One region of the Halobacillus sp. BAB-2008 genome, then DNA from elsewhere that is predicted to be linked to it. Evidence: riboswitches for the same ligand, from Rfam matches in the RefSeq annotation. Region 1 holds a riboswitch; each other region holds the start of a gene.
What was found. Region 1 has a riboswitch for cobalamin ahead of D479_RS15160 (DUF4430 domain-containing protein). Riboswitches for the same ligand answer to the same signal wherever they lie in the genome.
Positions count from the first base shown of each region.

Region 2: it holds a riboswitch for cobalamin, as region 1 does, so the genes downstream of both, metE (5-methyltetrahydropteroyltriglutamate--homocysteine S-methyltransferase) here and D479_RS15160 (DUF4430 domain-containing protein) in region 1, are expected to answer to the same signal.
Region 3: it holds a riboswitch for cobalamin, as region 1 does, so the genes downstream of both, D479_RS05145 (hypothetical protein) here and D479_RS15160 (DUF4430 domain-containing protein) in region 1, are expected to answer to the same signal.
Region 4: it holds a riboswitch for cobalamin, as region 1 does, so the genes downstream of both, D479_RS03870 (ABC transporter substrate-binding protein) here and D479_RS15160 (DUF4430 domain-containing protein) in region 1, are expected to answer to the same signal.

Region 1 covers NZ_ANPF01000069.1:73,301-81,251, reverse strand. Annotated here, with positions in the region: gene D479_RS15170 (response regulator transcription factor) at 1-662, shown strand, start outside; gene D479_RS15165 (ATP-binding protein) at 662-2,440, shown strand; cobalamin riboswitch at 2,490-2,667, shown strand; gene D479_RS15160 (DUF4430 domain-containing protein) at 2,815-3,216, shown strand; gene D479_RS15155 (ECF transporter S component) at 3,223-3,747, shown strand; gene sigX (RNA polymerase sigma factor SigX) at 3,848-4,384, shown strand; gene D479_RS15145 (hypothetical protein) at 4,377-5,465, shown strand; gene D479_RS15140 (helix-turn-helix domain-containing protein) at 5,547-5,987, shown strand; gene D479_RS15135 (ferredoxin) at 6,030-6,278, opposite strand; gene D479_RS15130 (helix-turn-helix domain-containing protein) at 6,409-7,461, shown strand; gene D479_RS15125 (RecQ family ATP-dependent DNA helicase) at 7,458-7,951, shown strand, end outside.
Region 2 covers NZ_ANPF01000013.1:80,908-88,858, reverse strand. Annotated here, with positions in the region: gene metE (5-methyltetrahydropteroyltriglutamate--homocysteine S-methyltransferase) at 1-1,080, opposite strand, end outside; cobalamin riboswitch at 1,225-1,409, opposite strand; SAM riboswitch class I at 1,463-1,566, opposite strand; gene D479_RS04120 (deoxyribodipyrimidine photo-lyase) at 1,736-3,229, shown strand; gene D479_RS04115 (Fe(3+) dicitrate ABC transporter substrate-binding protein) at 3,372-4,307, shown strand; partial or broken gene D479_RS04110 (iron ABC transporter permease) at 4,373-5,388, shown strand; gene D479_RS04105 (iron chelate uptake ABC transporter family permease subunit) at 5,385-6,392, shown strand; gene D479_RS20995 (glycoside hydrolase family 68 protein) at 6,752-7,951, shown strand, end outside.
Region 3 covers NZ_ANPF01000018.1:20,394-28,344, forward strand. Annotated here, with positions in the region: gene prpB (methylisocitrate lyase) at 1-641, opposite strand, end outside; gene D479_RS05135 (bifunctional 2-methylcitrate dehydratase/aconitate hydratase) at 657-2,099, opposite strand; gene mmgD (citrate synthase) at 2,164-3,279, opposite strand; gene D479_RS05145 (hypothetical protein) at 3,318-3,518, opposite strand; cobalamin riboswitch at 3,682-3,879, opposite strand; gene D479_RS05150 (SDR family oxidoreductase) at 4,045-4,695, shown strand; gene D479_RS05155 (DHHA1 domain-containing protein) at 4,835-6,016, shown strand; gene D479_RS05160 (LTA synthase family protein) at 6,262-7,951, shown strand, end outside.
Region 4 covers NZ_ANPF01000013.1:25,975-33,925, forward strand. Annotated here, with positions in the region: gene D479_RS03845 (bifunctional adenosylcobinamide kinase/adenosylcobinamide-phosphate guanylyltransferase) at 1-200, opposite strand, end outside; gene cobD (threonine-phosphate decarboxylase CobD) at 185-1,252, opposite strand; gene cbiB (adenosylcobinamide-phosphate synthase CbiB) at 1,271-2,230, opposite strand; gene D479_RS03860 (adenosylcobinamide amidohydrolase) at 2,230-3,681, opposite strand; gene D479_RS03865 (iron ABC transporter permease) at 3,678-4,748, opposite strand; gene D479_RS03870 (ABC transporter substrate-binding protein) at 4,711-5,694, opposite strand; cobalamin riboswitch at 5,838-6,012, opposite strand; gene D479_RS03875 (cobyric acid synthase) at 6,096-7,571, opposite strand; gene D479_RS03880 (cobyrinate a,c-diamide synthase) at 7,568-7,951, opposite strand, start outside.

The DNA of each region.
Region 1 (7,951 bases):
TGATCCGCATGTATTTGGAAAGAGAGCACTACGAGATCGATGAAGCAGAGGATGGAGAAGAAGCTCTGCAAAAAGCGCTGAACAATGATTATGACGTCATTTTACTCGATTTAATGCTGCCCGGAAAAGACGGGATAGATGTATGTCGGGAATTAAGAGAGAAAAAAGCTACTCCAGTAATCATGCTTACCGCAAAAGGTGAAGAAGCCAACCGGGTTCAAGGATTCGAGGTCGGTACAGACGATTATATAGTCAAGCCGTTCAGTCCGAGGGAAGTAGTTTTGCGTGTGAAGGCATTGTTGCGGAGAGCATCCTCGACCAAATTCCTGGAAACAGATACGCAGGCGAGAAATGTATTGGTGTTTCCGCATATGACTATCGACAATGATGCCCACCGGGTGACTGCGGAAGGGGAGGAAGTTTCCCTGACTCCGAAAGAGTACGAGCTGTTGCATTTTATGGCGCAGTCACCAGACAAGGTTTTCGACCGCGAGCAGTTGTTGAAGGAAGTATGGCAATATGAATTTTTTGGTGACTTAAGAACGGTGGATACCCATGTCAAACGCCTGAGGGAGAAGCTGAGTAAAGTCTCTCAGGAAGCTGCAGGGATGATTGTGACTGTTTGGGGAATCGGATATAAGTTCGAGGTCAGCGGAGACTGATGTTCTGGCGGAGTGTTGTCGGGAAACTCTGGTTCACCATCCTCCTGCTTGTATGCTTCGTCCTTTTTATCCTTACCATTCTGCTGCTTGAGTTCTTCCAAAACTATCACATACTCGAAGCGGAAAGCGATCTGCTTCAGACAGCCGACAAGATCTCTCAAGTTGTCGACCGCTATGAATCTGATGAAGACCTTCTGCTTTCATCGACTATTTTAGTTAAAGATCCAGCGAGCAGCGCAGTCATTGTCTGGGGACCCGGCGACAGTCTTTTCGCTGAAAGTGAATCCGAAGCGATGCCGCAGCTTGATGATGCGTGGTTTCGGAAGGACCCTGAACTTCGGGCCGTTATGGAAAACGGTAAAGACGTCAAAAAGATTGCAGATATGCAGGAGCATGCCTCCGGTGTGATGGTAGTTGGAACACCTCTTGAGAATAGCTCTGGAGCGGTCTTTGTCTATCAATCGCTCGACACCGTAGAAGAGACCTCGGAGCAAACGACGAAAATCATATTTCTTGGAGCAGGGATCGCGATTATTTTAACTACAATTTTTGCCTTTTTCCTGTCTACGAGAATAACAGCTCCACTTATTAAAATGAGAAAGGGAGCTATGGAACTCGCTAAGGGAGAGTTTCATACGAAAATCCCAATCCGAACGCATGATGAAATCGGCGAGCTTGCCATGGCTTTTAATCGGATGGGAAGAGAGTTGAAATTTCATATTAATGCTTTGAATCAAGAGAAAGAACAACTCTCAGGGATCCTGCGTTCCATGGCGGACGGTGTCATAACCATCAATCGTCAAGGAGATGTGCTCATAACGAACCCTCCAGCCCAGCAGTATTTGAAAGCCGCTGATTTCGAACGGGATCCGTCCCGGGATAAGGAAGAGGAGCTTCGTCTGCCGGAGCCTTTAAAAGAGCTCTTTCAAAGTGTTATAACAGAGGAACATGAATCCATGGTGGAAGTATCCGTACAAGGTCGCTCATGGGTGATCATTATGACCCCTCTCTATGACAGGGAAAAGGTTCGTGGCGCCGTCGCGGTTCTGCGTGATATGACGGAAGAACGGAGACTAAATAAGCTTCGTAAAGATTTTATAGCCAATGTTTCGCACGAACTACGCACTCCAATTTCTATGCTTCAGGGATACAGCGAGGCAATTGTGGATGATATTGCAGAAACTAAAGAAGACAAAAACGAGCTGGCTCAGATCATTCATGATGAATCCCTCAGGATCGGCAGATTGGTCAACGAGCTGCTGGATTTGGCCCGTATGGAAGCGGGGCATATTCAGCTCGCTCATGATACGATCGAAATGGGACCGTATATGCAGAAGATTATCCGGAAGTTCAGTGGTCTGGCAGGTGATAAACAGGTGAACCTTACGCTTGATCTTGCTCCTGAACTCGGCAGGCTTACCTTTGATCCGGATCGTATTGAACAAGTGTTCACGAACTTGATTGATAATGCCATCCGCCACACAGAAGAAGGCGGAGAAGTAAATGTGACGGTCGTTCCAGACGGGAATGACTGGGTCGCTTCGGTAAACGACAGCGGTATGGGCATTGCTGAAGAAGACCTGCCATTTGTATTTGAACGCTTCTATAAGGCGGACAAATCCAGGAAGCGAAAAACGAAGGATTATAAGAAAGGAACCGGTCTCGGTCTCGCCATTGCAAAGAACATCGTCGAGGGGCACGACGGGGAGATCAGCGTCCACAGCAGGCTTGGGGAAGGGACGACCTTTACCTTCCGCATCCCTTTCATTCATGGGTAATCCCCTTATTGCCAATTGTGACGGTTTCGTGTACGCTTAAAAAGGAACTGTATAAAATGAGAATTCAGGTGTCTGAAAGACTTAAAATGGGAATCCGGTAAGGAAACCGGAACTGTCCTCGCAACTGTGAGTGCCGACGAAAAGGTGGATCCACTGTGGATAACGGGAAGGAGCCTTGGAAGGATGACGCACGAGTCAGTAGACCTGCCTGATCTCGCGTTTCAATACTTCGAGGATTGAGTATTTGAGGCAACCGATCGGTGAATGGCGGCCAGTCCCGCTTCTATTGGTTCGTCTTAGAGCTTGTCCCAACAGGGGCAGGCTCTTATTTGTGGCTACTCAAAACCCTCAAAAAGACAGAAGGGGAGAAAAAAATGTTACAGAAATGGTATCGCCTGATGATGGCGGCCTTCCTTGCCGTCGGTGTTTTGGCAGGATGCGGCGCGCAGGAAGATGAAGAAAAGAGTGCAGAAACGACCGAACAGCAGGAACAGGAAATTACCGTAGAGGTGGAGCTTTCACAAGATAATGGTGCCGAAGAAATTGCTTCTGAATCAATTACTGCCGAAGAAGGTGCGAATCTGATGGAGGTGATGGAGGACAATTTCAAAGTGGAACAGTCCGGAGGATTCATCAACTCCATTGAAGGTGTTGGAGGCGATGAAAAGAAAGCATGGATGTACACCGTCAATGGAGAAGAAGGTCAAGTCGGCGCAGAAGATTATGAATTGAAAGATGGAGATCAGGTTACCTTCGATTATCATGCGTGGGAATGACCAACTATGAACACATATAAACTGACGTTGATTGCCATGCTGTCAGCATTAGCTGTTGCGGGCCGAATGGCTCTTGCCAATATTCCTAATGTCCAGCCTGTAACGGCGATTATTATCATCGCCGGATTTTGGCTGGGTCCAGTTGGAGGTGTACTGGTTGCTTTCGTAACGACACTGACTTCCAACCTCCTCCTCGGCATGGGTATGTGGACCGTATGGCAGATAACAGCCTGGGGTTTAATCGGTGTCGGAGCAGGTATCTTAGGTAAGATTCTTCCTAAGCTTCCGGTATGGTTGTTATCTGTATATGGTTTTTTGAGTGGTATCTTCTATGGCTTTGTCCTGTCTCTCACGATGCATGTCGCAGGACAGCCCTTCTGGGCCTATTATCTGGCAGGGATTCCTATGGACATCAATCATGCGGTTTCAAACACTGTTTTTCTGATTGTTATGGCTCCTGTATTAGGACGGTTGTTCAGACGTTACCCATTAACAAACCATAGATTGGACCCAGCAGGAAAGCTGCCCTAGAACAGGGTAGCTTTTTCTTTTTTTTTCGTATTAGTATAGGTAGTGTAACGATCTCCTATTTGTTACGACTATATACATAGGTGATTCAGGGGGTACTGTTTTGAAATCGTTCTTTGATGAACTGTATAAGCAACATCACCGGGATTTATTTCAATTTCTTATCTATATGGTCAAGGACCGTGCTGTTGCAGAAGATCTCGTGCAGGAAGTGTACATACGTGTCATAAAATCCTATCATTCCTTTCGAAAGCAAAGCTCAGAAAAGACGTGGCTGCTTTCCATTGCCCGTCACGTGGCCATCGACTATTTTCGGAAGCAGAAGAGAAAAAGGGATCGTATTATAGAAACATTTGATTGGACGAAGAATAAGGAGAGCTTACGCGATGGTCTCCCTCTGCCTGAGGAAGTGGCTGTAATGAACGAAGAGGTGAAGGAAATGTACAGAGCTTTGGATAAGTGTTCTTTTAATCAGAGGAGTGTGCTCATACTCCGCTATTTGCAGGGAATGTCCATTCAGGAAACAGCAGAGGCTCTTTCTTTCAGTGAAAGCAAAGTGAAAACGACGCAGCATCGTGGTATGAAAGCCTTGAGAACCCATATAGAAAAAGCGAGGGAAGGAGGAGGAGACATTGAGTAAGAAAAAAATATCAGACCAGGATGTGAAGCAGTGGCTTTCTCAGTTACCTTCTTTGGAAGACAAAAGGGAGCAGGGGGAGGTGTACCGCGCTGTTGAAAGAAGGATAAATCGTGGTGTGAGGAAGAAGCGGCACCGGATTGTTCCTCTATTATCTATTCTTACCGTTCTCTCTCTCCTTGCAGTCTCTCTCCCGTTTGTTCAGGAAATCCTGCAGCCCCTTCCTGAACAAGGGGCGCAGCAAACAGACACGAGGGAAGGGGAATTTGTCCCATTACCACCCGTTTTGGAAGGAGCTGGATTGGATATGCCGACACATACACTGTCACTGGTTGCAGATACCCGCAAATCCGGGATGAGGGTGCAGGCCTTCCCGGACAGGAATGGAGAGTTCGTCATTCCAATCACACTCGCTTCCGAAGAAACGAGAGTGGACCCAGACACTTTCGGACTTTCTCCGCGTACCGTTCCTGAAGTGGATTACGAGATAGATGAAGAGATTGGGAAAGCGAGAGCGGTATTTCCTGAGAACTATCAAGTCAGTGGGAGTTCATGGGCTAGGTCTGTCGTGGAAAGTGTGAGGTGGGAATTATCCGGATATGCCTCAGATTCCGTTGACGTGAAGACTTCTGACGGGAAACAGGTTGCCATCGGTAATTATGGTATGACCGATAAACTGCCTGTAGTTTCAGAAGAAACGTATTATTTTCTTATTTATCACTATGATGCTTCCACAAAATCGCTGCTCACTCCCGTACAAGCAGATGATGATGCAGACTTTTCGGATCTCCTTACAGAGATGGGAAAGAATGCTCCTTTTCCACAGCTTGAGTCTCCAATTCCAGATCATGTTCGTTTGTCCGTCGTTAAGGAAGATAAAGAGCGTTTGTATCTTGATGTAGATCACCATGCCTTCAAGGATGAAAGGGAAAGAAGGGAAATGGTGGATGCTTTGCTTGCAACGGCATTTTCGGCCGGTTATCGGGAAGTGAAGTTCAGCGGCCTGGAACGAGAGAAAGGTGCCTACGATTTTCGTCACCCTATACCTACTCCTGAGGTTATTAATCTTCTCGCTCCGAATTGATGGTCAATAGTCAAAGCCCTGCAGATAGTGGACAGCGATGAATCATGTTAAAATGGAAATATCAAAAAGGGGAAGATGGGAATGGACAAAGAACAGTTGATAGCAATCATCTCCGATAAGATAAAACTGATACGTGTGGAACAGGGCTACACACAAGATCAAATGGCGGTGATCATCGGTGTCTCGAAAAAAACGCTCGTGCAGATTGAAAAAGGGCGTATTTTAGCGGGATGGACGACCGTAGTGGCCGTCATCGCACTGTTTCCGGGAAGTAGTGTGTTAAAAGCAGCCTGCGGTGATTCCCCGCTGGAAACGGCATTGACTATTGCCCATCAACGGTACGAGTGGGAAGCTTCTCGCCAAGAGGAATGGTACTGGAAGCCTTTGGAGGAGAAAGGCAGTGTTGTCATGGAGCAGCACGCTGTAAGCGGCCATTACCGGATTAGTGACTATAATACAGGAAGACGTTTCACCAGTGTGGATCGTACAGAAGCAGAAATGACTCTCGACCGTTGGACTTAACTGTAAAAAAAAGCCCCTGCCGATATCGGGAGGGGCTGCAAACTATTCGTGTTTCAAAGGGTCTCCGTCAAAGGGTGTGTCGGCAATTTTTATTGAATCTGTCGGACACCCTTCGAAAGCGTCTTCCATATCTTCTTCATACAGTTCCGGGACCTCGAACGATCCTTTGTTATCATCGAGTACTGCATAAGCAATTCCCTCATCATCATAATCATATATGTCAGGTGCAGCTGCGCCGCATGCCCCGCATGCGATGCACGTATCCTGGTCCACAATAGTGAACTTAGCCACCGTGAAATCCTCCTTTGTCCAAACGATTATTAAATAGACAGATTTACATAAGTACACCATTCATTGTAAATCCAGCTTATATACTTTTCAATAGGAAGCACCTGACCGGATACAGGAAGGAGGGGAAGTCGTGTTTCAATACTTACTGTTGACATGTATAGAGAAACTTAGAGGCGAGCGGACGGTTTCCGGGATTTTTCACCTGCTGACCGGGAAGCGATCTTCCCAAACGATGCAGGATGCGAAAGGGTATCGTCTGGACAATTATTTTGCCGTATATACAGATTTAGAAAGAGAGTCGCTGGATAATGAAATAGGGAATCTGGAGCGTCGCGGCTGTATCCGGATGGAAAACGATGCTTATCCCGCTTTGACAGTGCATGGGAAGAAAGCGTTGGAAGAGTATGCCGGCCCTGCTCTTACTGCATTTGATGGGATGGCAAAACACACCATTATCCATGTATTCCGTCAGCGACTGAATTTATTGATACAGACGTGGACGAATATAAACGCTTCTATTTCATCCTTTGTGCCGATGGTGGACGATCCTGAGGTACAACAGTGGGTGAAGCGTATGTATGCAGGTCAAAAGGGGAAGCTCACCAGGACAACTCATGACCTCTTCGATGAACTGCAGGTGATACTGAATACCTGCCATAGTCTGGAAGCTGGTATATTCACATACCGCATGACAGGCGGTGGAGTGATTGGACTGACAGTGGAACAGCTTGCCAGGGAGTTCAAGATTACGGAAATGGACGTAAGGATTTGTCTTGAGCATATGTACTATCGTCTCTATCAGGTGAGCGAAGAAAGCTTTCCCATCCTTTCCTCCTGTAAAACAGGGCTCGGCGGCACAAGTTTGGTGACAGAATCAGCAAAACGGACGTACCATTATTTAGAGCAGGGATACAGTTTGGACGACATCGTCTCTTTGCGGCGTTTGAAGAAGAGCACCATCCAGGATCATGTCGTGGAAGCGGCATTGGTGGATTCTTCCTTCCGTTTTGAGCCATTCATGAGAAAAGCAGAGGTAGAGGAGATTATCATGGTCGCACAACGTTTGGATACAAAACGGCTTAAGCGCATAAAGGAAGCGTTAGACGGAAGGTACGACTACTTTCAATTGCGGCTTGCTCTGGCAGTGGCCCAGCATTTTTATAAAGAAAGGAAGCTTTTATGACGACACTGGATTTGACTAAAGCTTTGGAACATTACTTCGGTTTCCGGCAGTTCCGGGAGGGGCAGGAAGAAGTGATCAGGGATATTCTTGCCGGCGAAAATGTTCTTGGGATTCTCCCGACGGGTACAGGTAAGTCTTTGTGCTATCAACTCCCTGCCAAGCTGCTAGGTGGAACAGCGATCGTTGTTTCTCCGCTTATTTCCCTTATGATTGACCAGGTTAAACAGTTGAAGGCAGCCGGTTATAAAGATGTGACAGCCCTGAACAGTTTCATGGATCGTCAGGAAAAAATAAGAACATTGGAACGCCTTTCTGACTTTTCACTCGTATATATCTCGCCGGAAATGTTGCAGAATGAACGGCTTAAAGAGCGGTTGGACAGCACGAATGTGACGTTGTTCGTCATTGACGAAGCTCATTGTATTTCTCAATGGGGCCATGAGTTTCGGACCGATTATATGAAACTGCACCGGACGATCGAGGAGATCGG
Region 2 (7,951 bases), on a different contig from region 1:
AACCGTTTCTTCCAGTTTCTGATCAGTGAAGGCAAGGACCTGTTTCAGGTCAGATGCCAGCTTCGTTTCCGATTCGGTCGTCACCGGCACGTGAAGCAGGCTGGTGGAAGGCTGGAGAATCAAGCGGTCTTCCGGCACGATCTTTCTGACAGCATCCGTGATCTGCCATGTGTGTTTCCAATCGTTTCGCCAGATGTTTCGGCCGTTAATCACTCCCGCCGCCAATACTTTATCGTTCGGAAAGCCGTGTTCAGCGAGCTGGGACAGGGTTTGGCCGTTATCATCCACGAAATCAAGGCCGATGCCATCTACAGGAAGTTGAATGACGGAATCATAAGCTTCCACTGCTTCAAAGTATGTTTGAAGCAAAAGCTTGATGCCGCTCACTTCTTTAGAAATGGTGTCATAAACCGATTGAACGAAGCGGAGGTCTTCTTCCGATAAGTCAGTAACAAGAATCGGCTCATCGATTTGAACCCAAGCTGCTCCTTCTGCGGCCAATTCTTGAAGCACTTGTATGTAGAGCGGTACCAGTGCCTGCAGCACTTGTTCGAACGGCTGCTTATCAAAACCCTTGGCAAGCTTCAAGTAGGTCACAGGCCCTAGCAGCACCGGTTTTCCATCAATGCCGAGCTGCTCCTTCGCCTCTTTATAATAGCGGAGCGGCCTGTTCTCCAGAAGCACCGGTTTTGTATCCTTTTCAATTTCCGGGACGATATAGTGATAGTTGGTATTAAACCATTTTGTCATGGAGGAGGCTACCGCTGATTCTGTGCCACGGGCGATGTTGAAATACGTTTCCAGTGAAGTGGGTTCCGTATCCTGAAAACGCTCGGGAATGATCCCGAACATGATGGATGTATCCAGAACGTGGTCGTAATAGCTGAAGTCACCGACCGGAATCAAATCGAGCCCTGCTTCTTTTTGTTTCTTCCAATCCTTGTGTCGGAGGGCAGTCAGTTCTTCCACAAGCTCCTGCTCTGTCGTATCTTTCTTCCAATAGCGCTCCAGAGCTTTCTTCCATTCCCGTTTCTCCCCGATACGCGGGTACCCAATTGCTGAACTTCGTGCTTGTTTCATTTCCCATTCCTCCTGCAGTTGTTTTTCAATCCAATAAAAAAATCTCTCTTACCTACAAAGAGAGACGACGGAGTGACATGGGAAGGATACGTCGAAAAAGGGTAGACGAATCCCGTTGTCAACACCTGCCTATTCCTCGTAGGACCTAGTGCGGGTTCCAGAGGCAGGTCTCCTGACTTATGATCACGGCGGGCTGCGCCTTCCCATCGACTATGATAGTGGCTGCTGCAGCTCCGCTCCCAATTACAGTGGCGGGACCGTGCCGGATTTTCACCGGTCTTCCCTTTTAAGCCGGGGGACACCCCGGCACCTGTGGAACAGATTATTCAGTTGAATAATAAAAAAGAACCTCTTGTATGAGAGGTTCTGATTGTACGGACCTCTCTTATCTTTCAGAGCATCTGCTCTGCTGGAATTAGCACCACAATCATATCGATCGGTTGCCGGGTTTCGTAGGGCCAGTCCCTCCACCACTCTGAATAAGAGATTGCTATTGGATTGATTACAAGCATACTAGCATGAGAAAAATAGGGTGTCAATCCGCTCTTCTACAATTTTTTCTAGAAAAAGGATAGAGAGGGGCGAGTATCAACGGGTGAAAAAAATCTATCAAAAAGGTAGAATGTAGGGTATTACTACTCGGGAGCTGGTTATTTTGTTGCGTGTCGTCTGGTTCAAGCGGGACCTTCGTCTCCATGATCATGCACCATTATATAATGCGGTACAGTCGGGAGACATGGTGCTTCCGCTTTACGTTGCAGAACCTTCCATCTGGCAGGGGCAGGAGCTGTCTGCCCGCCATTATCAGTTTGTGAAAGAGAGCCTCCATGATCTGCAGAAGGAGTTAAAGCAGAGAGGCGGTCGGTTATTCGTCGCTGTCGGGGAGATGGAAACAGTGCTGGAAGAGATATACGAGACATATGGCCCGTTTTCTCTTCATGCGCATGAAGAAAATGGAACACCGGTCACGTTTTCAAGGGATCAGAGAGTAAGGTCGTGGATGAAGCAAAAGGGGTTAACCATGAAAGAAGATCAACCATTCGGAGTCTTCCGTGGCTTGAACTCAAGGGACGGATTTTCTGAGCGCTGGGAACAGTTCATGAAGCATCCGGTCTTTCCTGTACCGGAAAAAATCCCGTGCGTCCCGGAAAAGGAATCCGTGTTGACGTTGAATCTGGACCAATTGGACTCGCTGTATGTCGGCGGTTCGACGCTTGATAAAGGACAGAAGGGAGGAGTGGAAGAAGCACATCGGACGTTGGACAGCTTTTTAAGGGTACGCTTCCATTCCTATTCTTATCACATATCGAAACCACTGAAATCAGCACGATCTGGAAGTCGTCTGTCTCCATATCTTGCCTGGGGAAACATATCCCTCCGCTTCGTTGTCCAGCAGACTTGGATGAAGATCAGGGCATGCAGCGATGCGGGAGAAAGAAAGCAGCTGGAGAATTTCTTGTCCCGTCTTTACTGGCACTGCCATTTCATCCAGCGTTTGGAGGATGAGCCCGAAATCGCGGAAGAGTCGATGAATCCTGCTTTTGATCAAGTGTACGAGGAATGGAATGAAGAAGCATTCCGCCGCTGGTATCAAGGAAGTACCGGATTCCCGATGATCGATGCCGCCATGCGTGCCCTTCATGAGACTGGCTGGATCAATTTTCGTTCCAGGGCGATGGTCGTTTCCTTTGCCTGTCATACATTAAGACTGGATTGGCGAAAACCAGCCCGTGCACTGGCGGGGTTGTTCCTCGATTATGAACCGGGAATCCATTACAGCCAAATGCAGATGCAGGCTGGTACAACAGGTTTCCATACCATCCGAGTCTATAATCCTGTCAAACAGGGACTCGACCACGACCCGGGCGGGGCTTTTATCCGGACTTATATTCCGGAGCTTCGCGGCATTCCTGCGTCTTTCATTCACGAGCCATGGAAGCTTCCTTCGTTTGCCTCCTTGGAATATCCGGCTCCCATGATCGATATCCAAGCAGCAACGAAGAAAGCACGGGATACCTTATGGGCTGTGAAGGAGTCGCAAACAGCTGAAGACGAGGCTGGTAAACAGCTTAGGAAACATGGATCTCGAAAGGGTGTAAGGAACAGAGAGACGGTGGATTCGGAGCAGCTTTCCTTTGATTTATTCTAAGTGGCCTTTTAAGAAAGCGGCCGCTTTTTTGTTCAAAAATTTTCCTAAGGAAGCTTTTCAACGGTGGGAATTACTGCTACAATTAACGAAGTTAATTAAGAATGATTATCATTATAGATGTTGGAAGTTGGAGGTAGTCAAAGTGAAAGCAACGAAGTTTTGGTTAGTTACTATTTTTTGTATCGCCGGTTTTGTTCTTGCTGGATGCGGCGCTGAATCCGCAAATCAGGAAGATCAAGGAGATTCGAAGGAAGGCACAAGAACGATTGAACATCAGCTGGGAAAGACGGAGATAGAAGGAACTCCAGAGCGTGTAGTTGCTCTCGAATTTTCCTTTGTCGACAGCTTATGGGAGCTTGGTATGACACCGGTTGGAATCGCTCATGAGAACGATGACGATGTGGAAGGTTTGCTTGGTGAGAAAATCGACTATACGTCTGTCGGAACTAGACAGCAGCCAAGTTTGGAAGTGATCGCTTCGCTGCAGCCGGACTTGATTATCGCCGATGAGAATCGTCACTCCGCGATATACGATCAGCTGCAGGAAATTGCACCGACGATTGTGTTAAAGAGCAGGAACTCTACATATGAAGAGAATCTGGAATCGTTCTCAACAATCGGTAAAGCTGTAGGCAAAGAGAAGGAAGCAGAGGAACGTCTCGAGGAGCATAAGAAGACGATTGAGAGCTATAAATCAGAAGTCGATCCGGACGAAGACAGGGAAATTATGCTCGGCGTCTTCCGTTCTGATTCTTTGAGTGCGCACGGGGCGGAATCCTTTGACGGCCAGCTCTTGAGTCAGGTCGGTATTCCGAACGCCATCAAAGATGCCAAGGAACCGACAGTGAAAATCACCCTGGAACAGATGGTGGAATGGGACCCGGATGTCATCTTCCTGGTGGAAGCAGATGAAGCGCTTCTGGAAGAGTGGAAGCAGAACCCGCTATGGAACAACATTACGGCCGTGAAGAACGGAGAAATCTACGAAGTCGATCGTGCTTTATGGACGCGCTATCGAGGCTTAAAGTCAGCGGAACGTATTGTAGATGAAGCGACGGAAATCCTGTATGACAAATAGGCAGCGGGAGGAAAGCCAGATGTTGTGTCTGGCTTTTTTCTTTGTATAGATTGGAGGAATGGAAGATGGAAGGTATCCATGACCGCCCGTCCGGAAAGAGAGTCAGCCTGACGGTAGGGCTATTGCTTGTCCTTTTGATTGGAGGAGTAGCGCTCAGTTTATTCACTGGACTTACGAAAATTGATGCCGGAACGATAATAAAGCAATGGTGGCAGGGGGAGGAAACGAAAGAGCTGCTCGTTTTCCAGACGCTCAGGTTTCCGAGAGCGGTACTCAGCGTCGTGCTCGGAGCGAACCTGGCTGTAGCAGGTGTCATTATGCAGGCGATTACGAGAAATCCGCTGGCATCTCCACAAGTGTTCGGTGTAAACGCCGGAGCATCGCTTGTCGTTGTGGCCTCCATCGTTTTCCTTCCGTCGATCGGAAGCACAAACCTCGTTTATTTTGCTTTCGCAGGTGCCTTGTTCGGGGGTTTCGTCGTCTTTTCCTTTTCTTCTTCCCGGGGGATGACCAATGTCAAGATTGCTCTTGTAGGTATGGCTGTTCACCTGCTGTTCTCTTCCATGACAAAAGGATTGATTATTTTCAATGAAGAGATATCCGATGTACTCTCCTGGCTGTCCGGTTCCATCAGCGGAGCATCCTGGGGAGACGTCCGCGTGATCCTGCCATGGTCGATCATCGGTCTTGTCGCAGCGTTTCTTCTGTCACGCTCCCTGTCGATCTTTCAACTTGGAGAAGAAGTGGCAATCGGGCTGGGACAAGGAATGAAACGGATTAGAATCACAGCGAGTATCGCCGTCATCCTGCTCGCAGGATCTGCGGTAGCGGTGGCAGGCGCAATCGGATTCATCGGACTGATGGTTCCCCACATTACCAGGAAGCTGGTTGGCGAGGACCATCGGATTTTAATACCGGTTTCCGCGCTTGCCGGAGCGGTGCTGCTTTTGTATGCGGATGTCGTCTCACGGTACGTCGCGTATCCTTATGAATCACCCGTAGGATTGTAACAGCGCTGATCGGAACTCCGTTCTTCCTGTATCTCGCAAGAAACAACGCCGGGAAAGGAGAGGAACAATGAATAGGAAACAACAAAGAAGTCGGGATTATAAGTCGAAGGCGATACTTGTCTTTCTTACCATCCTTCTAGCAGGGATTGCCTTCTTATCTCTTGGATTCGGAACGGTATATGTTACACCCGGAGAAACGTTGGCCATTTGGACAGAAGAGAATCAACAGCTCTCCTTTTTGATTAATAATCTTCGCATGCCTCGGACGGTTATCGCTGTTTTGGGAGGTGCAGGACTTGCTGTTTCCGGAGCAATTCTCCAAGGAGTGATCCGCAACCCGCTCATCTCGCCGGACGTCGTCGGATTGACAAATGGTGCCGGTTTATTCGCTGTCATTGTTCTTATACTGCTCCCACAGGCACCGATCGGTCTCCTGCCGGCAGCCGCTTTTTTCGGAGCTGCGCTCGTTGCCGTCCTGCTTGTAGCGTTAGCGAGGAAATCGGGGATGAACCCAGCAACGCTTGCATTGATTGGAATAGGTCTGGGTGCGGGATTCCAGGCATTGACAGAGTATATTCTGACAAAATACCCGATGGAAGCGAATGAATCCCTTGTGTGGCTGGCCGGGAGTTTATGGGGGAAAGGGTGGGATGATGTATATGGTCTCCTTCCCTGGATGACCGTCCTGCTGCCAACCTGTCTCCTTCTTTATCGCAGGCTCGATATTCTCAGCCTGAACGAAGAAGCGTCTATCGGTTTGGGTATGAACGTCCGATCTACGCGTTTATTATTGTTAACACTTGCAGTGGCATTGGCAGGGGCGGCCGTTGCAACGATCGGCGCCATCGGTTTTATCGGTCTGGTCGCTCCCCATATGGCACGAGGGATCTTCGGATCAAGACACCAATATCTTCTTCCCGGATCCATGATACTAGGCTCGCTCCTTTTGGTTGTCGCAGATACGGCAGGCAGGACCATACGTCCGCCGATTGAAATTCCTGCTGGTATTTTGACGGCAATTATCGGTGTCCCATATTTCTTATATCTCATTCGCAGAGAGTTGAAGGAAAGTTGATACAAGCAGTCGGAAGAGGAGTGAAAACCTCTTTACCGACTGTTTTTTTACAATCATGTAACAGGTGTTTTGACGCAATGTAACGAGCTTATCCTCCTCTTGTTACATAACATCCACAAACTGACAGCGATGTGTGAACGATTCCCTATAAATTTTTTACAATTATAGATCGCAGGTAATTTTTTCACTTTGTCATAAAACCGTTTGCAATTGAAAAGTAAAGGGTTTCATCCTTGGTTTGTCAACGGACATAATCCATACGGACTGTCTTGATTATGGGTTTGCGCAACTATATTACAATCCGTAATATGAGGACGTAAAAAAACTTTTTCGAGAATTGTTGAGGAGGGGATGTTCGAATGCATTCACAAGGAATGACATATTCGAAAGTCGGTGTGATCTTGACCATGCTTCTCGGTCTGTTCGTGGGGTTACAGACAGAGGTCTCTGCCAAAGAGCAGGATGATACAGCAAACTGGACAAGAGAAATGGCGCAAAACTATAAGAATACGCCTGAAAATACACCGGAAAATATTGATAACTTCAAGGACGTAGCACCAGATTATTGGATTTGGGATACATGGCCGTTGAGGAACCGCGATGGTTCACTGGCTGAAATCGACGGCTACAAAATCATTTTTGCTTTGACGGCTTCGAAAGATTATACATGGAACGGACGTCACGATGTTGCGAAGATCCGTTACTTCTACTCTAAAGACGGCAAGGATTGGAAACTTGGCGGCCTTGCTTATGATCCTGACAAAGCATACGGCTCCCGCCAATGGGCTGGATCTGCAATGATGGAGAAAGACGGAAAGGTCAACTTGTTCTACACAGCAACTGGAAGAAAGTCTGATGAGGAAACTACATATGAGCAGAGGTTGGCTCGTACGACGTTGACTTTCGACACAGATGAGAACGGGGTGGAAGCGAACCCTTCCGGAAAGCATGAAATTCTGCTGGAAGCAGATGGAAAGTATTATGAAACACAGGAACAGAAGACAGGAGATATCATCTACTCTTTCCGTGATCCATGGTTCTTCAAAGATCCGAAATCCGGCAAAGAATATCTGTTGTTCGAAGGAAATTCCGGAGGTACGGAAAAAGCATGTGAAGCTGGAGATATCGGAAGTACATCCTTCCAGAAGAATCATGATGTTCCGGAAGGTGCGGAAGATTATAATGGGAACGTGGGAATCGCCGTTGCTGATGACGGAGATTTAAGTGATTTTGAACTGCTGCCTCCACTGTTGGAAGCAGATTGTGTAAACCAACAGTTGGAAAGACCACACTTAGTTTATAAAGACGGCAATTATTATTTGTTTACCATCAGTCACAAATTCACCTTCGCTCCTGGACTGGAAGGGCCGGACGGACTTTACGGTTTTGTTAATGACTCCCTGCGTGGGGATTACAAACCGCTTAATGACAACGGTTTGGTTGTAGCGAATCCGGAAGATGACCCATTCCAAGCATACTCCTGGGCCGTTCTTCCGAATGAGAACGTCATTTCATTCGTGAATGAATACAAGGATGAGAACGGAGAAGATCAAGTAGGA
Region 3 (7,951 bases), on a different contig from region 1:
TTGGCCAGAAGAGGGGCGTGAATGGCATCGGACGCCTTTTTGAAATCTTCCTCGCTTGTCAAAGCCTCTGGAAAAACAGCATCTGCGCCCGCTTTTACATAATCATTCGCACGTTCGACCGCCGCATCCATTCCTTCCACTGACTTAGCATCTGTTCTGGCGACGACCAGGAGGGTAGGAGCCGTTTCTTTAATCGTGCGGATTTTCTGCATCATCTCTTCTGTATCGACAAGTGTTTTTCCGTTTAAGTGGCCGCACTTCTTCGGGAGCTGCTGATCCTCGATTTGAACGGCAGCAACTCCTGCCTCTACCATTTCCATCGCTGCGCGGGCGACGGTGATGGTCCCGCCGTATCCGGTGTCGATATCGACAAGTAAGGGAAGGTCGGAGGCACGGATCAACTCTTGTGCCTTTGCTGCCATTTCGTTGGAGTAAATCATGCCGAGGTCGGGCAGTGCACGGCTGGCAGTATAGGCGGCACCTGATAAGTAAAGGGCCTTGAACCCGACGTCTTTGGCTATTTTGGCAGACATGCCGTCATGGGCACCGGGAATCCTGAGCAGTTCCTGTTCTTCCATCAATCGCTTGAACGCTGCTGCTCGTTCCGGCTGGGTCGATGTAGGTTCCACTATCCATGTCATGATACGTTCTCCTCCTTATATACGGAATAATTCCATGAATTGAGGCACGGATGTATCGACTAATTGGTCGTAATCCTCACATCGATTCATAATCCGGTTCACCTGACGGAATGGGAAGCGTGTCTTCAAATTGTCCTGGAACTTGTTCAAAAGAAGCGGGATTCCCTCATCCCGGCGTCTGCGGTGGCCAAGGGGGTATTCAATTGCCACTTGTTCAGTGCAGGAACCGTCTGTAAAGAATACCTGAACAGCATTGGCGATCGAACGTTTATCCGGATCGAGGTAATCGCGGCTGTATTCCTCGCACTCCACCGTTGTCATCAACCCTCTTAGTCGGTCGATATCCGGATTCCGGGCCGTGTCATCTTCATAGTGGTCGGCGTTCAGGGTGCCGTAAATCAATCCGACAGCTGTGATGTACTGCAGGCAGTGATCGCGATCCGCAGGGTTGTGCAGCGGTCCTTTCTTATCAATGATCCGAATCGCCGATTCATGGGTTGTGATGGTAATCCTGGCAATGTCGGAAAGTCTGTCTTTTACTTCCGTGTGGAGCTGGACGGCGGCTTCCGCAGCCGTCTGGGCATGAAACTCGGCTGGGTATGCGATTTTAAACAGGATATTCTCCATGACATAGGAACCGAGCGGGCGGGCCAGTGTCAGCTTTTTCCCGCTGAACAGGACATCCTGAAAGCCCCACCCTGGCGCAGATAGTGCTGTGGGATATCCCATTTCTCCTTTTCTCGTCATTAAAGCCAGACGGACACCCCTGCTTGTCGCATCACCGGCAGCCCAGGATTTCCGTGATCCGGTGTTTGGCGCGTGGCGGTATGTGCGGAGACTGGAATTATCGACCCATGCCTGCGAGACGGCATCGGTGACTTCTTCCTTCGTCCCGCCGAGCATCGCTGTAACAACGGCGGCTGTTGCGACTTTTACGTAAAGGACGTGGTCCAAACCTTCTCTGTTCAGGCTGTTCTCAAGTGCAAGGACACCTTGAATTTCGTGGGCCTTCACCATGTTCACGAGCACGTCCTTCATGTGGAGCGGAGCTTCCCCTGCGGCCAGTCGCCTCCTGCTGATATAGTCGGCGATGGCCAGGATTCCTCCCAGGTTGTCGGAGGGATGCCCCCACTCGGCAGCGAGCCACGTGTCATTGTAGTCGAGCCAACGAATCATACAGCTGATATTGAAGGCGGCATGAACAGGATCCAATTCATAGGAAGTCCCCGGGACACGCGAGCCGTCAGGAACGATAGTACCAGGAACGATGGGACCGAGGTGTTTCGTGCATTCCGGGTATCGAAGGGCGAGAAACCCGCAGCCAAGCGAATCCATCAGGACGTACTGGGCTGTCTGCAACGCTTCCTCGCTGGTAACTTCTTCGTGAACCGCATAAGCAGCGATTTCCTCCAATAATGGATCGGTTTCCTTGAGGGTATTCATTTTCACTTCTTCCATTTCATCTCCACCTTTACAAAGAATATGTACCATACAGCCGGGCAGGCAGCCCGGCTTTCTTCCTTTATGGATGCAGATCCCGCGGGCCGGAATAAAGGACACGGGGACGGAACAACTTGTTGTTGGCGTATTGTTCTGTGACATGGGCACAGAGGCCGAGGGTTCTTGCAGCAAAGAAGATCGGCGTGTACAAAGCGATTGGAACAGAAAGAAGGTAATAGACAGGAGCAGCGTAGTAATCCAGATTCGGATATAGATTTTTTTCTTCTTTCATGACGGCTTCTCCTGCTTCGCACATGTCAAACAGGTCTTCACGTTTTTTTTCTTTTGCGAGTTCCCGAAGAGCTTCTTTCATGAGGGAAGCCCGTGGGTCCATGCGATTCCTATACACTCGATGACCGAATCCCATCACCTTTTCTTTCTTCTGGAGCTTTTCATAGAGCAGGTGACGGAATCCGTCGGTCGTCTTGCCTTCAAGCAGCATATGCATGACCGCTTCATTCGCACCGCCGTGAAGATTCCCTTTTAAGGAGGCGACGGCACCGGTCAAGGCACCATACAGGTCGGCATTCGTCGATGCGATGACCCGGGCGGTGAAGGTCGAGTTCGGCATTTCGTGCTCGCTGTAGAGCAACAGGGAAAGGTCGAAGAACTTCACCTCCTGCTCCGATGGTATCGTACCGGTGATCATGTATAAGAAATTCGCGCTGTAAGAGAGTTCCTCCGTGGGCTCGATGACCGGTTCCTGCTGCAGGATGTGGTAACTGTTAGCGACGATGTTCGGAATTTTAGCCAATAAACGCAGCGCTGTCGTACGCATGACCTCCGGTGAGCGGTCTTCCAGCCTTTCATCGTGACCGGCAAGGGCGGAAACACCTGTGCGCAGCGCATCCATCGGGTGTGTAGAGGACGGAAGCTTTTCGAAAAGCGTAAAAAAACCTTGCGGCAGGGAATATTCCTTTATTAAATTAGCTTCGATATTTGATCGTTCTGCACCTGCAGGGAGACTGCCGTGAAGCAGAAGATGAATCAAGTCTGTATAGGTCTTACAGCCGGCAAGCTCAATCAGTTCATAGCCGCGGATGACAATTTCCTCTTTCTCTGTATCCAGGTAGGAAAGCTGCGTCTCAGCAGCAATCACACCATCAAGACCAGGTCGATAGATCATTTGATCAGGCATAGACATCCTCCTTATAGTAACCGCTTACAAAAATAAGATCAGGACAGCGAATGCTTACCGAAAAGTTCTTCGCGGACAAGGGCGTATGCTTTTTCTAAACGAATTCGTTCCTCCGAGTCACGGCATTCCTTCTGCCATTGTTCGAACGTCTCCTCCAGTGTACTTGGAAGAGAGGCGTAGAACTGATTCATAATAGATGCTTTAAAAAGGTCGATATAGCTGTCTATCGGATCATTCATAGAGACACCTCTATTTCATTCGGAAATAAAGCCAATAAAAAAACAACTTCCCCAAGAAGTTGTCAAGCTGCGTTCTTCCTAGGAAAAGCAAATAAGATCCGCAGCCATGCGTATCCATCCTTCTCCTGAAACGGCACTTCACACCCCCTATCCTCGTAGGTACATGATGCTCGCTGAAACGGGCAGGTCTCCTGGCTTATGATCATCGCTCCCTGAACCCTTCCCATTCCCACCTGATGGCGGGGACAGTGGTCCTTCAGTTCGCTCCCAATTACAGTTGCGGGACAGCACCGGCTTTTCACCGGTTTCCCTTTTAAGCAGGCAGCATTTGTGCGCCTGCACCCGAATCAAAACGTATTCAGTTGTCACAGTTCAATATATCAAACAATCCAGAAATAAACAATATTTTCCTTTCTTCCCCGTGGTAGGAACAGCTGGGATGTTTGCTTTTTATAAAAAAAGGTTACATATCTTACAGGTGAACAAACTATACCATGTATGTTTTCCATAGAAAGGATGAGTGAGAGTGAAAGTTCTTGTAGTAGGTGCAAATGGTCAAGTCGGTAAACATCTGGTTGAGAAAATCCAGGACAGCGAAAAAGTAGAAGCCGTCGCTATGATCCGCAAAGAGGAGCAGGCGTCCTACTTCAAAGATTTAGGAGCCGAAACGGTCCTTATTGACTTGGAAGACGACACGGAAACCATTGCAAAAGCGTTTAAAGGAGTGGACGCTGTCGTATTTACAGCGGGATCCGGTCCGAATACCGGCCCTGATAAAACAGTAATGATCGACCTTGACGGTGCGGTGAAGACGATCGAAGCATCGAAGCAGGCAGGTGTGAAGCGCTACGTCATGATCAGTTCTTTCGATACGACGCGGGAAGCGATTCAGGAAGCACCGGCTTCTTTCGCTCCTTATGTCATTGCGAAGCACTATGCAGATGACTGGCTGCGACGAACGGATCTGGATTACACGATCATCCACCCGGGAATGTTGACGAACGATGCGGGTACGGGTGAAGTGGAAGCGGCAGAGAAAGTCGAACGCGGGGAAATTTCCCGTGAAGACGTGGCGAGCGTCATTCTTGCGACATTGGAAAATGAGGCGACAATCGGTAAGGAATTCCAAGTGGTCGGGGGAAATACGACCGTCCGCGATGCTGTAGGATCTTTATAATTATCAGGAAGACTCTCGAAGGCTCTGCTGGAAACAGCGGAGTCTTCTTTATTGTTTCGTCGATTTCCCGGGAAATATGTGGCGGCACCATGTGAAAAAATGCTACGATTCCCGTAGGATATACATAGGAGGAAAGTATATGACACGGAAATTATATTATGAAGATGCTTATTTGACAGCATTTGATACAACCATTGCCCGTACCGGGCAGGATGATAACGGATTTTTCGTCATACTTGAAGAAACAGCCTTTTATCCAACCGGCGGCGGTCAGCCGAGTGATCGAGGAGCTTTGAACGGAGCACCGGTTTCAGGTGTGGAAGAAGTGGACGGCGATATCCGTCATTATTTGGAGGAGCCGATGGTCGTCGGAGGTACCGTCCATGGGGAAATTGACTGGGCCAGACGCTTTGACCATATGCAGCAGCATTGCGGGCAGCATATCCTTTCTGCAGTCATGGAAGATCGTTTTCAGTGGCAGACGACCAGCTTCCATCTGGGTGAGGAAACGGTGACGATCGATTTGGATACTTCTGAGCTTCTGGAAGAAACGCTTGCAGAAGCGGAAGCAGAGGTCAACCGCTTGATCCTGAAAAATATTAAGGTGGAAACAGCATGGATGACGGCGGAAGAGGCGGGGAAGCATCCTTTGCGTAAGAAACTCGCCGTCACGGAAAATGTCCGTCTCGTCATGATTCCGGGCGTTGATTATAATGGCTGCGGCGGAACACATCCGCAGGCGACCGGGGAAGTAAGGGCTGTTAAGCTTCTGGGCTGGACTAAGAATAAGGGTCAGGTGCGCCTGGAATTTGTCTGCGGAGAACGCCTGCTTGGACAGTTCGGAAAGAAACACCGGCTGTTGACGGAGTTGAAGCAGCTCGTTGCCCGTCCCGAGGAGGCGCTGCCGGAGGAAATCGTTGAGCTGAATGAAAAAAGCAAAGAGAAGGATAAGTACATCTTGGATTTGGAGAGTAAGCTGATCGGCTATGAAGCGAAGGAGCTTGTGGAACAAGGAGAGCAGAAACAGTTTCTCTCTGCAGTATATCAGGACCGTTCTATTAAGCAGCTCCAGGCTTTAGGGCAGGCTGTGTTGAACGAAACGACGGATGCCTGTGTCCTGCTCGTCAGTGAACAGGAAGATGCCCTCCAGTTTGTACTTGCCTGTGGCAGCGGACTGGACAGAAATATGAATGACGTGGCGAAACAAGTGTTGCCGCATATCGAGGGAAAAGGCGGAGGAAAACCGCATTTTGTCCAGGGTGGCGGCAAGAAACGAATCAAAGCGGATGCATTTGTGGAGCTGGTAAAGAATATAGTTTAAAAAGAGTCCCCCTGAACTCCAGGAAGCGCCTGTCGCTTTCTGGAGTTTTTTATCATCTTACGGTAACTGTTGTGTAATAGTGGTGTAATAGTATTAAGAACATATAACAGTTCCATTATTGTTGCGTTTTTTTATTGTAAATGTGGTATTATCAATCTTGTTCTCCTACGCATGCTTAATTTTAATTGGTATCAGCTATTGATGAAACATAAATAAATTAGATCACTATTTACGGAGGTTGTATCATGTTTTCTAAATTTAAAACAAAGATGGAAAACCCCGAATTCAAGAAGAAATTCATGATTTATGCTGCTGTCATTGCAATTTTCTGGGCGAAGATGTATTACGTTCAGGGCAGTGTCTTCACGTTGAATATTGAAAATGCCAATGAAGCGGCTATTCTTGCGTTCAACCCACTGAGCAGTATTTTCCTACTATTCGGTGTCGGTATTCTTCTTGGCGGCCGTAAGGGAATGCTGGGGATGTATATATTCGGGTCCTTACTATTGTATGTAAACGTCCTATTTTATAGAGAATACAACGACTTTTTAACGATTCCGATGTTAGGTCAGGCGGCAAACCTTGCCGGTCTTGGCGGAAGTATCACCGATATCATGTCAGCCACAGACATTTTCCTGTTCCTTGATGTCTTCGTCGCTGCATTTCTATTGTTCTTCTTAAGAAAAAATCGTTTGCAGAGTTTCATGCCGAAACGAAAGGAAGGTTTGATCCTTGCGATGATCGCTGTTCCTTTGTTTGTCGTGAACCTCGGCTGGGCACAGACTGAGCGTACGGAATTGCTGCAGCGGGCATTCGACCGGAACATGCTTGTTAAGTACCTTGGTGTCCTGAACTTCCACGCGTATGACCTTGTTCTACAGGGACAGACAGAGGCGAAGCGTTCTTTCGCTGACAGTAATGAACTTGCGCCTGTCTTGAATTATCTAAATGAGAAAAAGACGGAGCCTAGTGAAGAAATGAAGGGAATTGCAGAAGGGAAGAACGTTATTGCTCTTTCCTTGGAAAGTACGCAGACCTTTGTTGTCGATAATACGGTGAACGGACAGGAGCTGACGCCATACTTGAACGACCTGAAAGAAGAAGGGGCTTATTTCAGTAACTTCTATCACCAGGTGAAGCAGGGGCGTACATCCGATTCCGAGTTTCTGTTGGATAACTCCTTGTATGGATTGAACCGTGGATCTGCATTCTTTACGCATGCGGGGAATGAATATGAGGCAACGCCGGAAGTGCTAGGCAAAGAAGGGTACACGTCTTCTGTTATGCATGCGAACGATGCCAGCTTCTGGAACCGTGATACGATGTATGATTCACTCGGATATGATCGTTTCTATTCCAAGAAGGATTTTGATGTAACTGAGGATAAATCCTATAACTGGGGTCTTCTCGATGAGTACTTCTTTGATGAATCCCTGGATAAGATGGAACAGATCGATCAGCCTTTCTATAATAAGATGATTACACTGACGAACCACCATCCGTTTACGCTTCCGGAAGATAAACAGATGATCGAGCCTGGACAAACATCCAGTAAGACGCTGAATAACTACTTCCAGACGATTCGTTATCAGGATGAAGCATTGAAACAGTTTGTAGAGAAATTCAAGAAATCTGATCTGGCCGATGACACGGTGTTGGTCATCTATGGGGACCACTTCGGTATTTCTGAGAACCATAAGAAAGCCATGGGTGAGTATTTGGATAAAGATATCAATGAATACGAACAGTTCCAGCTTCAACGCGTACCGCTTCTCATCATCGGAGAAGGCATTGAGCCGAAAGAATATGATACAGTCGGTGGTCAAATCGACCTGCGTCCGACAATCATGAATCTGCTCGGTGTGGAAGATGACAATCCCGTTCAATTCGGACAGGATCTCTTCAGTGAAGATCGTCAGGAATTGATGATCGACC
Region 4 (7,951 bases), on a different contig from region 1:
GGCGCTTCCATAGTGCGCCACTCTATCCCACGATCTTTGCGGTGCCGTATAATCCGGTCTTCCATTTCTTCATCCACTACTTCAGCTGTCGCAACATAAATAAGCTTTCCTGTGCTGGATTTAACCTTCGCCCTGCTCTCAGCAAAAGCGCTCTTGCCGGAACGGGCGCCTCCAGAAACGAACGTCACTGTCCCTTCCAAGCTGCCAGCACCTCCAACAGTCGATCGTTTTCTTCCTTCTTTCTTACAGCCAGCCTTATATACGTTCCTTCCAGTCCGGAAAACGTATGGGTGTGACGCGGAATGATTCCATTCTTAACCAGATAAACGAACAAAGGGTCGGAATTTGCCGCGGATGCATCCTTCAACAGATAGAAATTAGAAACAGATGGTGAAACCGTAAATCCAAGTTCATGCAAAGAAATCACTAATCGCTCCCGCTCTTCCTGTACGAAACGGCGGGTTTTATGTATATAGTCGGTTCGAGCGAGCAGATCGGGCAGTAAAGAAGCAACCACTCCGTTTACACTCCATGGGATCTGCACCCCGGCAACCCGCTTGATTTGTTCGGGTTGGGCCACTATGTACCCAAGGCGAAGACCCGGAACCGCATAGATTTTCGTCAAGGAACGCAGGATAATCAAGTTTGGAAAACGCTCCATTAACGGGAGGATATTTTGTTCCTCCAGCGGAAGGAAGTGAACAAAGGCCTCATCGACCACCACTGTCACCTCGGACTTTTCCGCTTCTTCAAGCATTTGTATGAGCGGATCAATCGGGATTATTGTACCCGTAGGATTATTAGGTCGACAAAGAAAAAGCAGGTCTGTTTGTGGGATCGCTGTCAGCACTTCCTGCACGGGAAAACCAAAATCCTCTTTTAAATTAAGACGCGTCACATCTATTTGATATGCTTCACATGCTCGTGCATACTCGGAGAATGCCGGCTCGATGATCAGCGCGGATTTACCCGCAAACAGATGTGCCACGAGGAAAATCGCTTCTGCTCCTCCGTTAGTAAGGCGAATCATGTCCGGTTCGACCAAGAGCGCATCGGCAAGCTCCTGCACTTCGCTGCGGTAATCAGGATCGGGATAGACATCCAAGGTACGGAATGCGGCAGCCAGAGAAAGATCGGGCGGTGGTCCCAGCGGATTTAGATTTGCACTGAAGTCCATCACCTTCTTTTCCCCCATATCATATCGTTTCATTATTTTTAACGGATTCCCGCCGTGTTCCGGCCATTCTTTCATCCTTTTCCTCTCCCTCTATCAGAAATAGTGAGTGATACCAATGACTATACCAACAAGTGCCAACACCACCACCCATGTAACGTGCATATACCGAACGGTTATTAATATGTCCGCCGCCTTCAGCTTCCTTCCTGCTGTTCCAAGCTCTGCACGGTAAGAAGGAATCCCTTCATAGAAATTCACACCTCCGAGACGGACACCGAGAAGCCCGGCACACATAGCTTCCGGAAATCCGGCATTCGGGCTCGGATGCTTTGCCGCATCCCGCCGTACGATGACAAGACCATTTTTACGCCTTGAATCTCTGACATGAAAAGAACCAATCCACATGGCTGCCGCTGTCACCCGTGCAGGCAGCCAATTGACGATGTCATCAAACCTGGCGGATGCCCAGCCGAAATTAAGGTAGCGATCATTCTTATAGCCGACCATCGAGTCCAATGTATTTGCTGCACGATAGGCGAACGCAAGCGGTCCGCCGCCGATCAGTGCCCAAAGAACTGGGGCAATGACTGCATCGACCGTATTTTCGGCAACAGTTTCCACGGTACCACGCGTCACTTCGTTTTCATTCAGAGCTTCCGTATCCCTGCCTACGATCCAGCTGAGCTTTTCCCTGGCGGCTTCGATATTCCCGGCGCTTAAAGGCACCAGCACCTCATAAGCGGCCTTCTGAAGCCCTTTGATGGCAATAGTGGAAGATACAATATACCCTTCCACCAGAAAAGCCAGAACCGGATGGACCGCTTCCGCCAGAGTAATCAACACAAAGCTGATACTTGCAGCCCCTCCTACGATGACGATAACTAGCATTACACCCTTCTCCCTAAGACGTTCACCATTGTTCCACTTACCTTCAAGCCGACCGATAAGCTTTCCGATTCCGATTACCGGATGGGGAATCCACTTAGGGTCACCAATCCATAAATCCAGTCCTATTGCAAAAAGCAGAATATAGTAGTGATAAAGCCAGTCCATCAACGGGATCCCCTTTTCTCATATTTATCGAGGGACTCCCTTACACCGCGGTAGACAATTGTACCGATTGCCTGCCCGACGGCCGTCCCTGAGCCGGCATAGGGAGTCAGTGCCCCTACCTGTGTGGAGGCGACGACGGTACTATCTGTGGATGTACCGGTCGCTGTCGATCCCGTCACTGGATCCAGGACAGACCGGTCTGCCAACGCTTTCACCTTAGCTTCTGTCACGGATTGAACGGCATTGACGAGGGCACCGTCTGTCAAATGAGCATCAACAAAAACCATAATGTTGATCGTCCCCGGCTGGATTGCACACAGTTCTCTTCTTCTAGAAATATCGACCGCATTACCGACTCCTGCCGTCACAACAGCCATTACACCGATACCCTGAACGTTTTCTTTACAGATGACATAGTCCTGCAGATGGACAGCGGTCATCATTCCAATTGTTTGAGCGGGATCGACGCCTCTTGTTTTCATCCAGCTGATGACATCCGTTTCCGGTTCCCGGCAGTCGTAGGATAAATCTACATGAAAATTACAAAAGTCCGTAGACCAGCCGATACCACCGCCAATGACGCTGTTTGCCATCGTCCGAAGCGGCCGGGTAAATTGGAGATGTATCCATTCCGCATTTTGAATGATTTGATAATCCGGGATCGTACCCGTCTCCTGATTGGGTGTTACCACGATTTGTGACTTCGGTATTTCCGGGTGATAATGATGATGGACAGGAACATCGTACACTTCCTGCAATAAATCCTCCTGCTGCAGCAAGGACAGATCCCCTGTTGCGACAAGTTTCCCTTGCTGCAGTAACCCGACATCATCTGCGAACAACGCGGCCGTATTCAGGTCGTGGAGGATTGCCACAATCGTCAGATCATGATCCCGTTGATGCTTCTTCAAATGTTCCAGCATGACGACTGTATGCTTGATATCTAAATGGTTTGTCGGCTCATCCAGGAAAAGGATCTTCGGCTGCTGCGCCAATGCCTTTGCGAGCAGAACCCGCTGTTTCTCTCCACCGCTCAAGGTACGGAACGGTTGATTCTCATAGCGGCGGACATCCGTCTCTTCCATTACAGCATCCACGATACGAAGATCTTCTTTCGTCGTGTGCTTTAACCACCCTCGTTGATGAGGATATCTTCCAAGCGTAACGATTTCTCTGACCGTAAAGTCGAATTCCACATACGATTCCTGGGAGAGCACAGCCATCATTCTTGCCTTTTCCCGGGGAGAAAACGTATGCAGAGACCTGCCGAACAGTTGAATAGTTCCCGTCGCTGCCGGCAGTATCCCTGTAATTAATTTAAGCAGGGTCGTCTTTCCGCTTCCATTCGGACCAAGCAATGTAAAGAACCGGCCGGTTTCAATCGACAAATCAATATCATGGACAATCCGTTTGCCTTGATATCCTCCTGATACACCTTTCATCATTATCATGATTCGTTCCTCCTGAATCGCTCTCTGATCATAAGTAAAGCAAAGATCGGTGCGCCGATCAGGGCGGTGATGACACCAATCGGCAATTCTTCCGGTGCCACAATCGTCCGTGCAAATAAATCGGCGAGAATCAGGTAACCACCGCCGGCAAGCGTGGATAACGGCAGGACATGGCGGTGGTTGGGCCCAACAAGCATTCGGATGAAATGAGGGATGACCAGTCCGACGAATCCTATTTGTCCGGATACGGCGACGGCAGCCCCTGTCAACAGCGATGCGCCGACGATGACCATCACTTTCCCTCGATTCACGTGCACTCCCAAGTGTTCGGCAGACTCCTCACCAAGCGCCATCGCATTTAATTCGCGCGTTTTGAACAGGAGAAGCAGGACCCCAACGACGAAAAACGGAAGAAGCAATTGGACATGACTCCATCCCCGCATCCCGACATTCCCCATCAGCCAATAAAGAATCTGCCGCATATCTTCTCTTGAACTCAAGGCAATGATTAAGGAAATGACCGCACTGATGAAAGAACTAACGATAATACCAGCCAGAATGATCGTCTCGATCGCAAGCGTTCGATTGGCCAGGTGGGTCACCCCGAAGACGATAAGCATCGTGATGAATCCGGAGATAATCGCTACAACCGGCAGCGTGAATTCGCCTAGAAACGAAATCGTAATTTGGAAATACAGCACGCATACAGCACCGAGGGCGGAACCGGACGAAACGCCGATTGTGTACGGATCAGCCAGCGGGTTCCTCAACAATCCTTGGAAAGCAGCACCTGCAATGGAAAGGGAAGCACCTACGAGAAGCGCCAGCAGTACCCGTGGAAACCGTATTTCCCAAATGATCAGTTCGGTGGATTTCTCGACTGTCTCTTCCCGCAAAGTAATCCCGAGCGTTTTATTAAGCAGAAGATCGAGGACAACCGGGATCGGGAAATCGACACTGCTGTTTAAAACGCCAAGAAGGGTCGCACCAAGTACGAACCCTCCCAACAAGATGTACATCCACCCGATCTTATTCAGTAAATACTTCTGGATAAATGAGCTTTCCAAGCGTCTCTACTCCATCGATCAAACGCGGTCCCGGACGCGTCACCGTATCGTTATTCACATCGAAGACCTGTTCCTGCTTCACGGCAGGAACTTCCGCCCATCCCGCTCGGTCAAGCACCTGCTCCTCAGGATTATCGACATAGTAGCCGTAAGTGGTGATGATGACATCAGGATTCTTCTGGACGGCTTCCTCTTCCGTCATCTTCACCCAACCTTCCTGGTCGGCAGCCGTATTTTCGGCATGGATCGCCTCCAGCATCTCATTCATGAAGGTTCCTGTACCGGTTGTATAAATATCAGGACTAGGAGCGACCTCCACCCAAACCCGTTTCTTTTCCTCGACAGCTTCTGCCTTCTCTTTGATCTTCTCCAAGCTGGACTGCATGTCGCCTACAAGCTCATCCGCTTCTTCGGATGCCCCTTCCACATCACCAAGCAGTTCGATATGGTCATATACAGCATCAAAAGACTCCGCACTGTCGACAACAACAACGTCGATACCGGATTCTTCGAATTTATCTAGAATATCGCGATTATTCTCCTGGTGGAAATCTGTCACCAGCGCAAGATCCGGATCTAAAGATAAAATCTTCTCCACATCCATTTCCTGAGCTCCAATTTTTTCTATATCATTTGCTTCCTCCGGATAATTGCTGTATGTATCGACACCAATCAACTTATCGCCCTGACCGAGCGCAAATGTAATTTCTGTGTTGCTGGGTATTAACGATACGATCGTCTCCGGCTCCTCTTGGATCGTAACTTCCTCTCCGCTTCCGTCTGTGACCGTGACCGGGAAGTCGGCAGAATTTCCCTGCTGATCGGTCGTTTCCTCCGCACCAGCATCTGCGCCCTGCTCCGTTTCATTGGAATCGTCACTGCACCCGACAGCAAACATCAGAAGCATACCGATAACAAACGGCATGAACCAGTGTGTTCTTTTCATGTATCATTCCCCTCCCTATTTTTGCTCACAAAAAAACGCCATTCTCTAAGAAAAAGGCGGTCGTCGAAGGAGGCGGAATGATACACGCTGATAAATAAACGCACACATCACGCTCGTTCGAAGCAGACCTTTAACCCGAAAGTCTCTTCTCGAACACGTCAGGCAGGTCTCCTGGCTCCGTTTCATCGTCAAGCTGCCCTTCCCGTACAAACAGTGGCACGCAGCTTTCCTCAACGTTACAGTGGCGGGACCGCATCGGATTTACACCGATTTCCCTTTTCACCTACAGCATGTAGGACCTGATCGCGGAATATTCGAATTTTTGTGATGATTCTATTATAGAATCCCGTCGGAAAAAAGTAAATCTTGTCATATCCTTCATAGGGGCCCTGCTTCTGCTCCTATCTACGCTGGTACTGCTCCATTATGTCTTCCAGTCTATCTACGTCTAAAAAACCTGTGACGTGCGCTGCTAAACGATCATAAGCTTCCAACCGGAGTTGTTCATACAACACGTGCGCTTCCGCCTCCTGCAATCCTTTTCGTTTCCTAAGCTGGTTGAGAAACAGGTGGCGGAACTTGTCGTTATGGAACACACCGTGAAAATACGTCCCATATGCTCCATCGCTTACGGAACCATCAAGGAAGGAATCGACATCCCCCGTCCTCTCTGTCTGTCCCATATGGACTTCATAGCCTTGAATATCCAGCTCTTCTCCCGAGAAATGAACCTTCATGCTTGAGCGAACCGTCCTTTTCTCTGTAAGCATTGTCGTCTTTAGTGGAAAAATCCCGATCCCTTCCACTTCGATGGCTTCAGATTCTACTTTTTGAGGATCATGGATCTTCTCCCCCATCATTTGATAGCCGCCGCAAATCCCGAAGATGATGGTTCCTTGAAGGTGAAGCCTTCTGACAGCGCGGTCCAACCCCAGCTCCTTCATGAACTGACAGTCTTCCAGCGTATTTTTCGTTCCGGGAAGAATGATCAAATCGGGTTTTCCCAATTCTTCCGGCTTCTGAACAAGCCGTACGTGGCAGTCCGTTTCAAACCGAAACGGATCGATGTCTGTAAAATTAGAAATGCGCGGAAGATGAATGACAGCGATATCCAAATCCTTGGCATCGTCGGGGAAACGGCTGTATTGATGGAGACTCAAGGAATCTTCCGCATCCATCGCAGCATCTTCCAGGAACGGAACGACACCCAGAACCGGGATACCTGCATACGCTTCAAACCAATCCAAACCGGGCTGAAGCAGAGACACATCTCCGCGGAATTTATTGATGATTACACCGCACACTCTCTTTCTATCAATCGGATCAAGCAGCTGCAGGGTTCCGACAAGGCTTGCAAATACGCCTCCTCTGTCGATATCCCCTACAAGGATGACTGGAGCATCCGCCATTCTTGCGATACTCATATTGACAAGTTCACGGTCGTTTAAATTCACTTCTGCCGGGCTTCCGGCACCTTCGATTACGATTCTGTCAAAACGACCGGCTAAAGATTGATAAGCTTCTCGTATTACCTGTTTGGCAGTCTCGTAATATTCCTTCCGGTACTCGGATGCTTTCATATTCCGGAGCGGCTTCCCATGGACGACAATTTGGGATTCATCATCCTTCGTCGGCTTGATCAATACAGGGTTCATCATCGTCTCTGCCTCGACACCGGCAGCTTCCGCCTGCACCCCCTGCGCGCGTCCGATTTCTCTGCCATCTATAGTGATATAGGAGTTGAGCGCCATATTCTGCGACTTGAACGGGGCGACAGCATATCCTTTTCGTGCAAAAATCCTGCACAAAGCCGTAACCATCATACTTTTCCCCGCATCTGAGTGTGTGCCCTGGATCATAATTGGTACGGCCTTCATGAATTGCGAACCTCCCTGCATTTATTCAGGAAAGCATCCACAACGGATGGGTTCGATGCAAAGTGTATATGCGTGTACCCGGCGACAATATTCTTATGAATGACTCCTTCTGTCCCTTCTCCGAATGTTCCTTTAACGAAGTAGGCCGGCGTATGCTCCTCATCCGGGCGATATACAGAATAGTGGAACTCGTGACCTCTTGCGGTTTCCCCTTCAGGAAGAAGAAAATTCCCGGGTCCTCCATGGATTTCCCTGTATCCGACAGCAGCCAGCTTTTCCTGCATATGCATGTCCCCGGAAATAGCCCCAACCATGGGATGTCCGTTGATGGCCTTTGTTAAAAACATGAATCCTCCACATTCCGCTAGGACAGGAAGCCC